Regions from separate parts of the Pseudomonas sp. DR48 genome, predicted to be linked through region 2. Evidence: predicted binding sites of a transcription regulator. Region 2 holds the regulator's gene; each other region holds the start of a gene.
What was found. The regulator sigma-54, encoded in region 2, starts transcription at its own class of promoters, with help from an activator protein. The targets are predictions, from matches to a motif close to ANTGGCATNNANNTTGCTNT.
Positions count from the first base shown of each region.

Region 1: glnA (glutamate--ammonia ligase) is a predicted target of sigma-54. The motif match lies at 1,478-1,497, and genes of this name have one in related genera.
Region 3: K5K95_RS17725 (circularly permuted type 2 ATP-grasp protein) is a predicted target of sigma-54. The motif match lies at 1,086-1,105, and genes of this name have one in related genera.

Region 1 is NZ_CP081946.1:2,298,665-2,301,943, reverse strand. Features, by position in the region: gene thiI (tRNA uracil 4-sulfurtransferase ThiI) at 1-1,263, opposite strand, end outside; gene glnA (glutamate--ammonia ligase) at 1,594-3,000, shown strand; gene K5K95_RS10550 (cupin domain-containing protein) at 3,180-3,279, shown strand, end outside.
Region 2 is NZ_CP081946.1:2,956,422-2,959,700, forward strand. Features, by position in the region: gene rapZ (RNase adapter RapZ) at 1-269, opposite strand, end outside; gene ptsN (PTS IIA-like nitrogen regulatory protein PtsN) at 272-736, opposite strand; gene hpf (ribosome hibernation-promoting factor, HPF/YfiA family) at 749-1,057, opposite strand; gene K5K95_RS13280 (RNA polymerase factor sigma-54) at 1,132-2,625, opposite strand; gene lptB (LPS export ABC transporter ATP-binding protein) at 2,810-3,279, opposite strand, start outside.
Region 3 is NZ_CP081946.1:3,905,974-3,909,252, forward strand. Features, by position in the region: gene K5K95_RS17715 (hypothetical protein) at 1-171, shown strand, start outside; gene K5K95_RS17720 (ribonuclease E inhibitor RraB) at 390-731, shown strand; gene K5K95_RS17725 (circularly permuted type 2 ATP-grasp protein) at 1,137-2,546, shown strand; gene K5K95_RS17730 (alpha-E domain-containing protein) at 2,559-3,279, shown strand, end outside.

The DNA.
Region 1 (3,279 bases), 660 kb from region 2:
TTCAGCGGCATCCGGATGACGGATGTCGATGATGATTTGCCCCGCCAGCGCTTCGCTGACTTCTTCGATCTGCAAGTCCTGGCCCAATTCGTCGATCACGCGATCGATCGGCACCAGTTTGGCGTTCTCGAGCGCACGCTCAAGGACTGCCATGTCGAACTGTTGTTCTTCGTACTCCACGCGCGGTCGCTTGGCGTGGGTTTTCGGGTTCACCGAAATGACCCCGCAGTATTCCGGCATGTGCTTGGCGAAGTCGGCGGTACCGATTTCGTTGGCCAGATCGATGATGTCCTGCTTGTGACTGGCGATCAGCGGACGCAAGACCAGCTTGTCGGTCACGCAGTCGATCACGGACAGGTTCGGCAACGTCTGGCTCGACACCTGGGAAATCGCTTCGCCGGTGACCAGCGCTTCGATGTCCAGCCGATCTGCAATACGGGAAGCAGCGCGCAACATCATACGCTTCAAAACTACACCCATATGACTGTTATCGACTTTACCGAGAATTTCTCCCAGTACTTCCTCGAATGGCACACTCACAAATAACACGCGTTGGGAGCTGCCGTACTTCTTCCAGATGAAGTGCGCGACTTCCATGACGCCCAGTTCATGGGCACGTCCGCCCAGATTAAAGAAGCAGAAATGGCTCATCAGCCCGCGACGCATGATCTGGTACGCAGCAACGGTGGAATCGAAGCCGCCGGACATCAGTACAAGCGTCTGTTCCAGGGCTCCCAGCGGATAACCGCCGATGCTGTTGTGCTGGCTGTGGATCACGAACAACCGTTTGTCGCGAATTTCGATACGAACTTCGATTTGCGGCTCTTTGAGCGAGATTCCGGCGGCGCCGCACTGTCGACGCAGTTGGCTGCCGACATATTTCTCGACATCCATCGAGCTGAATTCATGCTTGCCGGCCCGCTTGCAGCGCACCGAAAAGATCTTCCCGGCCAGCGCATCACCGAAGTGTTGCTTGCACTTGGCGACGATGTCATCGAAGTCGCCCAGCGGGTATTCATCGACCTGCAGGAAATGCGCGATGCCGGGCATGCAGCTCAGGCGTTCGGTCATCTCCTTCAAGGCCTTGGGCTCGCTGACGCGGGTTTCCAGCTCGAGATTGTCCCACACACCGTTCACCACCACAGCCGGGTCCAGGTCGCGGAGCACGGTACGGATATTTTTGGCCAACTGGCGGATGAAACGCATCCGTACCGGGCGGCTCTTGATGGTGATCTCGGGAAAGACTTTTACGATTAATTTCATGAAAACAGCGCGCGCAGGCCCAGCCGAAAAAGGGGGGCGCGGATTATAGCGGAAATTGCTCAAGGTTTAACCAGTTAATGTGCAGAAGGTTTCGCGCGCACCAAAACGGGTCATTTGCCGATTTAAACGCTACATTACAGGGCGTGATTTTCAGCTTTGCGCCGCTTTGCACCTTTATAAGCGTGAAATTGGGGCAAAAAACCCATGGTGGGGCACTGGCATGCAATTTGCTCCCTTGTGAGGCAGGTTGCCTTGGCAGAGTATTCGCGCCGGCATCACCCACATTCTAAGGGCATCCACTACTAAGCCCGAAGCCACCCGGAGGACACTATGTCGAAGTCGGTTCAACTCATCAAAGATCATGACGTCAAGTGGATTGATCTGCGCTTCACGGACACCAAAGGCACTCAGCACCACGTGACCATGCCGGCTCGCGACGCGCTGGATGAAGCTTTCTTCGAAGAAGGCAAAATGTTCGACGGTTCCTCCATCGCTGGCTGGAAAGGCATCGAAGCTTCCGACATGATCCTGATGCCGGACGACAGCACCGCTGTCCTCGACCCGTTCACCGAAGAGCCAACCCTGATCCTGGTTTGCGACGTGATCGAGCCTTCGACCATGCAAGGCTACGACCGTGACCCACGTGCGATCGCCAAGCGTGCCGAGGAATACCTGAAGTCGACCGGTATCGGCGACACCGTATTTGTTGGCCCGGAGCCAGAATTCTTCATCTTCGACGAAGTGAAGTTCAAGTCCGACATCTCCGGTTCCATGTTCAAGATCTACTCCGAACAAGGTTCCTGGATGTCCGACCAGGACGTGGAAGGCGGCAACAAAGGCCACCGTCCAGGCGTCAAAGGCGGCTACTTCCCGGTTCCACCGTTCGACCACGACCACGAAATCCGTACCTCCATGTGCAACGCCATGGAAGAAATGGGCCTGGTCATCGAAGTTCACCACCACGAAGTGGCGACTGCCGGCCAGAACGAAATCGGTGTGAAGTTCAACACCCTGGTTGCCAAGGCTGACGAAGTTCAGACCCTGAAATACTGCGTACACAACGTTGCTGATGCATACGGCCGCACCGCGACCTTCATGCCTAAGCCGCTGTACGGCGACAACGGTTCGGGTATGCACGTCCACCTGTCCATCGCCAAAGATGGCAAGAACACCTTCGCTGGCGAAGGTTATGCCGGCCTGTCCGACACCGCCCTGTACTTCATTGGCGGCATCATCAAGCACGGTAAGGCCCTGAACGGCTTCACCAACCCGTCGACCAACTCCTACAAGCGTCTGGTCCCAGGTTTCGAAGCTCCAGTAATGCTGGCCTACTCGGCTCGCAACCGTTCCGCTTCGATCCGTATTCCTTACGTGTCCAGCCCTCGCGCTCGCCGTATCGAAGCACGTTTCCCGGATCCAGCAGCCAACCCGTACCTGGGCTTTGCTGCACTGTTGATGGCTGGCCTGGACGGCATCCAGAACAAGATCCACCCTGGCGACGCAGCTGACAAAAACCTGTACGACCTGCCGCCTGAAGAGGCGAAAGAGATCCCACAAGTTTGCGGCAGCCTGAAAGAAGCCCTGGAAGAGCTGGACAAAGGTCGTGCGTTCCTGACCAAAGGCGGCGTTTTCAGCGACGACTTCATCGACGCTTACATCGCTCTGAAAAGCGAAGAAGAAATCAAGGTTCGTACCTTCGTACACCCACTGGAATACGAGCTGTACTACAGCTGCTGATCCGGTAGCGCTGCAACACGCGGCGTGAAAAAGAGAGGCCTCCTTCGGGAGGCCTTTTTTTTGGGGCAATTTCCGACAACGGCTTTCCCCATCTCCCCGGGCATTTACAGCATCGTCCGGCATAAACCTCTTTGAGTTGCTCGTAGCCTTGGGGCTGCTTTCACTCAAAGGATTGGACAATGAACCACCATTCTCTCAAGGCATTACTTCTCGCTCTCGTGCCCCTGGCTCTGCAGGCGTGTACCACTCCCTCCGCACCGACAGGAATAGAACGCAGCC
Region 2 (3,279 bases):
AGGTACAGCACATCGCATTTGATGTGCCGGCTGCGCACTTCTTCCAGTAGTTCCGGAAATCGCGACAGATGACTGGGCAGGTTGCGGGCATCGATGGATACCGCGACCAGCGGTTGTGCGAGCTCGGTATGAATCAGCGCGCGCTCGGCGAGTTCCGGCAGCAAGCCGGCGGGCAGGTTGTCGATGCAGTAGTAGCCGTTGTCCTCGAGAACATCGAGTGCGGTACTTTTACCTGAGCCGGAACGGCCACTGACAATGATCAAGCGCATGATTAATGACCGTTTTGCTCGCTCAGGACGACCTGATACAAGGCTTCATTACTCGGGGCGCTGCGCAGTTTTTCGCGCACTTCCTTGCGATCGAGCATGCTGGCGATCTGGCGCAGTAGCTCCAGGTGCGCATCGGTAGCGGCCTGCGGGACCAGCAGCACGAACAGCAGGTCAACCGGGGCGCCGTCGATGGCGTCGAAATCGATGGGGGCTTCAAGGTGTATCAGGGCACTGATGGGCGCTTCGCAGCCCTTGATGCGACAGTGAGGGATGGCGATGCCGTTGCCAAAACCGGTCGAACCGAGTTTTTCACGGGCAATCAAAGCCTCGAAGACATCTTGCATCTCCAGATCCGGCACTTCCCGGGCGATCAGGGTGGCAATTTGCTCAAGGGCTTTCTTTTTACTGCCGCCCGGCACGTTCACGAGAGAACGGCCGGGGGTCAGGATGTTTTCAAGTCGGATCATGGGTTGGGAGTGTTAACGACCGGTAGCGCCCTGGAGCAGGCTTTGGGTCTTTTCCTTATGCTTTTTGAGTTGTTTATCGAGCTTGTCGGTCAGTAAGTCGATCGCCGCGTACATATCGGTATGTTCCGCGTTGGCGACCACTTCATTGCCGGGAATATGCAACGTGGCTTCGATTTTCTGCTTCAGCTTTTCGACGCACATCGTGACCTGCACGTTGGTGATCTTGTCGAAATGCCTCTCTAATCGTTCGAGTTTTTCGCCGATGTAGGCGCGCAGAGGTTCGGTCACTTCCAGTTGGTGTCCACTGATGTTGACTTGCATACAGCTTCTCCTTCGTTGCCAGTGCATAAAGCGGTAGACCAGATGATCTACCACTGGAACGCTGTGGCGTGGCTCTACATCAACCGCTTGCGTTCGCTCGAAGGCGCGATCCCGAGGGATTCGCGGTACTTGGCGACGGTGCGGCGAGCCACCTGAATGCCTTGTGCCTCCAGTAAACCAGCGATCTTGCTGTCACTCAACGGCTTTTTCTGATTTTCCGCCGCAACCAGTTTTTTGATGATTGCGCGGATCGCCGTGGACGAGCATTCGCCGCCTTCGGAGGTGCTGACGTGGCTGGAAAAAAAGTATTTCAGTTCATAAATGCCCCGAGGGGTATGCATGAATTTCTGTGTGGTCACCCGTGAAATGGTCGACTCGTGCATGCCCACTGCCTCGGCAATGTCGTGCAGGACCAGCGGTTTCATCGCTTCGTCGCCGTACTCCAGGAAGCCGCGCTGATGCTCGACGATCTGGGTGGCCACTTTCATCAGGGTTTCGTTGCGGCTTTGCAGGCTCTTGATGAACCAGCGTGCTTCCTGCAACTGATTGCGCATGAAAGTGTTGTCGGCGCTGGTGTCGGCGCGGCGCACGAAACCGGCATATTGGGCGTTGACCCGCAGCCGTGGCACCGATTCCTGATTCAGCTCGACCAGCCAGCGCTCGTTGTCCTTGCGCACGATCACGTCAGGGACGACGTATTCGGCTTCGCTCGACTCGATCTGCGAGCCCGGACGCGGGTTGAGGCTCTGCACCAGTTCGATCACCTGGCGCAGTTCATCTTCCTTGAGCTTCATGCGGCGCATCAGCTGGCTGTAGTCGCGGCTACCGAGCAGATCGATGTAGTCGGTGACCAGGCGCTTGGCTTCCGCCAGCCAAGGTGTCTTGGCTGGCAGCTGGCGCAGTTGCAGCAGCAGGCATTCGCCCAGGTTGCGGGCGCCGATACCGGCCGGTTCGAATTGCTGGATGCGATGCAGGACGGCTTCGATTTCGTCCAGTTCGATGTCCAGTTCCGGATCGAAGGCTTCGAGGATTTCCTCGAGGGTTTCGTCCAGGTAGCCCTGATTGTTGATGCAATCGATCAGGGTCACGGCGATCAAGCGATCGGTGTCGGACATCGGTGCCAGGTTCAGCTGCCACAGCAAATGGCTTTGCAGGCTTTCACCGGCCGATGTACGGGTAGTGAAATCCCACTCGTCGTCATCGCTGCTCGGCAGGCTGCTGGCGCTGGTCTGGTAAACGTCTTCCCATGCCGTATCGACGGGCAGCTCGTTGGGAATGCGCTCATTCCAGTCACCTTCCTCCAGGTTGTCCACCGTCGGGGCGGTTTCCTGGTAGGAGGGCTCTGAAACATCGGCGTTGGGTTGTTGTTCGGCTTTGTCGGCCAAGGGGTCGGCGTTATCGAAGTCGTCGCCTTCTTCCTGGCGTTCGAGCATCGGATTGGACTCCAGAGCCTCCTGGATTTCCTGTTGCAGGTCCAGGGTCGACAATTGGAGCAGGCGGATGGCCTGTTGCAGCTGCGGTGTCATCGTCAGCTGCTGGCCCATTCTCAAGACTAGCGATGGTTTCATGGCAGGGGCTAAACACCTTATTCGCCGGCGCACATGCGCCATCCACTACAGGGCGCCGGAGCGCCAAACATAAGCAAATTATATGCCCGAAACTGCAGCGTTTGCCTAGAGCGCCGTAACAATAAAAAAATGTTGATTTTTTATCGAGACAAGCGCTCGGGCGACCAGCCAGACACCTCAGTGCTTACAGGCGGAACTCATGGCCCAGATAGACTTCTTTCACCAGGTCATTGGCCAGGATTGTGGCGGAGTCGCCTTCGGCAATGAGCTGTCCATCGTTAACGATGTAGGCGGTTTCGCAGATATCAAGGGTCTCACGGACGTTGTGGTCAGTGATCAACACGCCAATGCCTTTGGCCTTGAGGTGGTAGATGATCTGTTTGATGTCGCCCACCGAAATCGGGTCCACACCGGCGAATGGTTCGTCGAGCAGGATGAATTTCGGGTTGGTGGCCAGGGCGCGTGCGATTTCCACGCGGCGGCGCTCACCACCGGACAGGCTCATGCCGAGGTTGTCACGGATGTGGCTGATATGGAATTCCTGCAGCAGGCTTTCCAGTTCCTTGCGACGACCGTCCTTGTCGAGCTCCTTGCGGGTCTCGAGGATGGCCATGATGTTGTCGGCCACCGACAGTTTGCGAAAAATCGACGCTT
Region 3 (3,279 bases), 950 kb from region 2:
TGCGACGAGTGCCCCGATAACGAGGAAGCCGCCAAACTCATCAAGGCCCGGCTCCTTCCTGTCGTTGCCGAACTGGATCTGAATGATCTGGAAGGGCGAACGGCTGACGCGAGTGTCAAAAGTCTTAAAGCCCAAAACAGCATTGAAATCCTCGGTATTACTCCCGTCTGATACACCCTCTGGCACATTCTTGAAACACCAGGCCTTGGCAACGGCTCTATCTTGGCGCTACTCTGCAATCGAGATCAGCGAACGGATCGCTAAGGTCTGGTCTTGTCAGCTACATGCTTGCTTCCCACCGGCAACATCGTTGCCGCATCGCTCGCACCCATCGGTTGCGAGTGCCGGGAATACGGAAAGTCTATCCATCAATTTGAGGGGGACGTTTCATGAGCACAGCCTATCAAGAAGACATCAGCAGCAGCGTGCTGCGCCGCATGAAAGAAGGCGGTTTTGACTTTTCAAGATTCCATCCCATCGAGTTCTACGCCATTTTCCCTGATGAGGAGCGGGCACGCAGGGCGGCAGGGCATTACTGTGGTGAATCCTTGAATGCACAAATCAGCGTGCGCGATGACGGCGCATGGGCGCTGGAACTGAGCAAAGTGATGTACGCCACCTATGACGGGATTGGCGACTTTGAGCAGGATTTCGAGGCGGTGGTCGAGCCTCTGGGCGGCATCATCGAAGGGTGGGGCGTCAAGCAGGAGGTACGAGGGCTACTCGCATAACGCTATGAACAGTGACAACGCTCAGCAACGGCTGACCTTCGGGTTGGCCGTTTTCGTATGTGTGGCTGGCAGCCCTCGGCTGCACTCGGCAAAACCCTGATACAAGAATCCGACGCAAAAAAAACCGCCTGAGCAGGCGGCCAAAGGGAAGTTTCAGTCAGGTTTTGCAACGGATGCACGGATTATCCGTATCGACTCCCGGGCAGTGAAATCAACTCTGACTATGCTGGTGATAGGCGAGAACTTCGCCTTGCAATGAAGCGGGGGCGATCAGCTTGGGGCGTTTGCTGCACAGGATTGGTGCGGTGCTAACGGAGTCATTATCCAACTGATTGATATCAAAGCGTTTCTGCCGATGGCACGGGCCTTGCGAAGCCTAGATGTCCGGGTGACAAGGAGTACGGCATGATCCGCACCTATTTTGATGAGATGTACGATGCCGGCGGCCAGGTCCGCCCGCATTATCGGGAGTTTGCCCGTTGGCTGGCCGAGACGCCTGACGAGCTATTGGCACAACGGCGACGCGAGGCCGATCTGTTATTTCATCGCGCCGGGATTACGTTCACGCTTTACGGTGATGAGCAGGGGACAGAGCGCCTGATTCCCTTCGACACCATCCCCCGCAGCATCCCCGCCAGCGAATGGCGGATCGTCGAACGCGGCTGTATCCAGCGGGTCAAGGCGTTGAACATGTTCCTCGCCGACCTGTATCACGAGCAGCGCATCATCAAGGCCGGCATCATTCCGGCCGAACAAGTGCTGGCCAACGAGCAATACCAGTTGGCGATGCAAGGGCTGGACCTGCACCGCGATATCTATTCGCACATCTCCGGCGTAGACCTTGTGCGTGATGGCGACGGCACGTATTACGTGCTCGAAGACAATCTGCGCACACCGAGCGGCGTGAGCTACATGCTCGAAGACCGCAAGATGATGATGCGCCTGTTCCCCGAGTTGTTCGCGGCTCAGCGCATCGCACCCATCGACCACTACCCGAATCTGTTGCTCGACACTCTGAAAAGCTCCAGCCCGATCGATAACCCGAGCGTGGTGGTGCTGACGCCGGGCCGCTTCAACAGCGCATTTTTCGAGCATGCCTTCCTGGCGCGGGAGATGGGCGTTGAACTGGTGGAGGGCGCTGACCTGTTCGTGCGCGACGACAAGGTATTCATGCGCACAACGGACGGGCCGAAAGCCGTCGACGTGATTTACCGACGCCTCGACGATGCGTTTCTCGATCCGCTGGCGTTCAACCCGGATTCGATGCTCGGCGTGCCGGGACTGTTGTCGTCCTACCGCTCCGGCAACGTGGTGCTGGCCAATGCGATCGGCACCGGGGTTGCGGACGACAAGTCGGTGTATCCGTTTGTCACGGACATGATCCGTTTCTACCTCGATGAGGAACCGATCCTGAAGAACGTGCCGACGTTCCAGTGCCGTAATCCCTCTGAATTGTCCCACGTGCTGGCCAATCTGCCAGACCTGGTGGTCAAGGAAACCCAGGGCTCCGGCGGTTACGGAATGCTGGTGGGGCCGGCGGCGACGGCGGCGGAGATCGAGTCGTTCCGTGCGCGGATCAAAGCCAAGCCCCATGCGTACATCGCGCAACCGACGTTGTCATTGTCGACGTGTCCGACCTTTGTCGAAAACGGCATCGCACCACGGCACATCGACCTGCGTCCGTTCGTATTGTCTGGCCGTGAAACACGGGTTGTGCCCGGCGGTTTGACCCGTGTCGCCCTGCGCGAAGGCTCCCTGGTGGTGAATTCCTCCCAGGGCGGCGGAACCAAGGACACCTGGGTAGTCGAGGATTGAAGGAAGCTTGCCATGTTAAGTAGAACTGCCTCGGATTTGTATTGGATGTCGCGTTACCTGGAGCGGGCGGAAAACCTCGCACGGATGCTCGACATCAGTTATTCGCTGTCGCTGATGCCACAAGATGGTCGCGGTGACGGTCTGCACGAATTGGCCATGCCATTGCTGATCACCGGGACACTGGACGATTACCTTGAGCGCCACGGCGATTTGCACGCCGAACGGCTGCTGCATTTCTTCGCCCTGGACGCCGCCAACCCGGCCAGCATCTACAGCTGTCTGGGCGCTGCACGGGCCAGTGCCCATGCGGTGCGTGGGCGAATCACCGCTGACATGTGGGAGAACATCAACGCCACTTGGCTGGAAATTCGCGGGATCGCCGATCAGGGTTTGAGCCGTTACGGCATGAGCCGTTTCTGCGAGTGGATCAAGGAGCGTTCCCACCTGTTCCGCGGCGCGTCCTACGGCACGATCATGCGTAACGATGCATTCCGCTTCATTCGCTTGGGGACGTTTATCGAACGGGCCGACAACACGTTGCGCCTGCTCGACGCCCGCTATGAAATGGCCGGCGATCAGGCCGAGGCGGTCAGCGACGGCACCGCTCACGCCTATTACCAGTGGAGCGCATTGCTGCGGGCATTGTCCTCGTTCGAGGCATACACCGAGATCTATCGCGATGCTCCCGGCGCCCGCCATGTCGCCGAACTACTGTTGCTGCGAGCTGACGTTC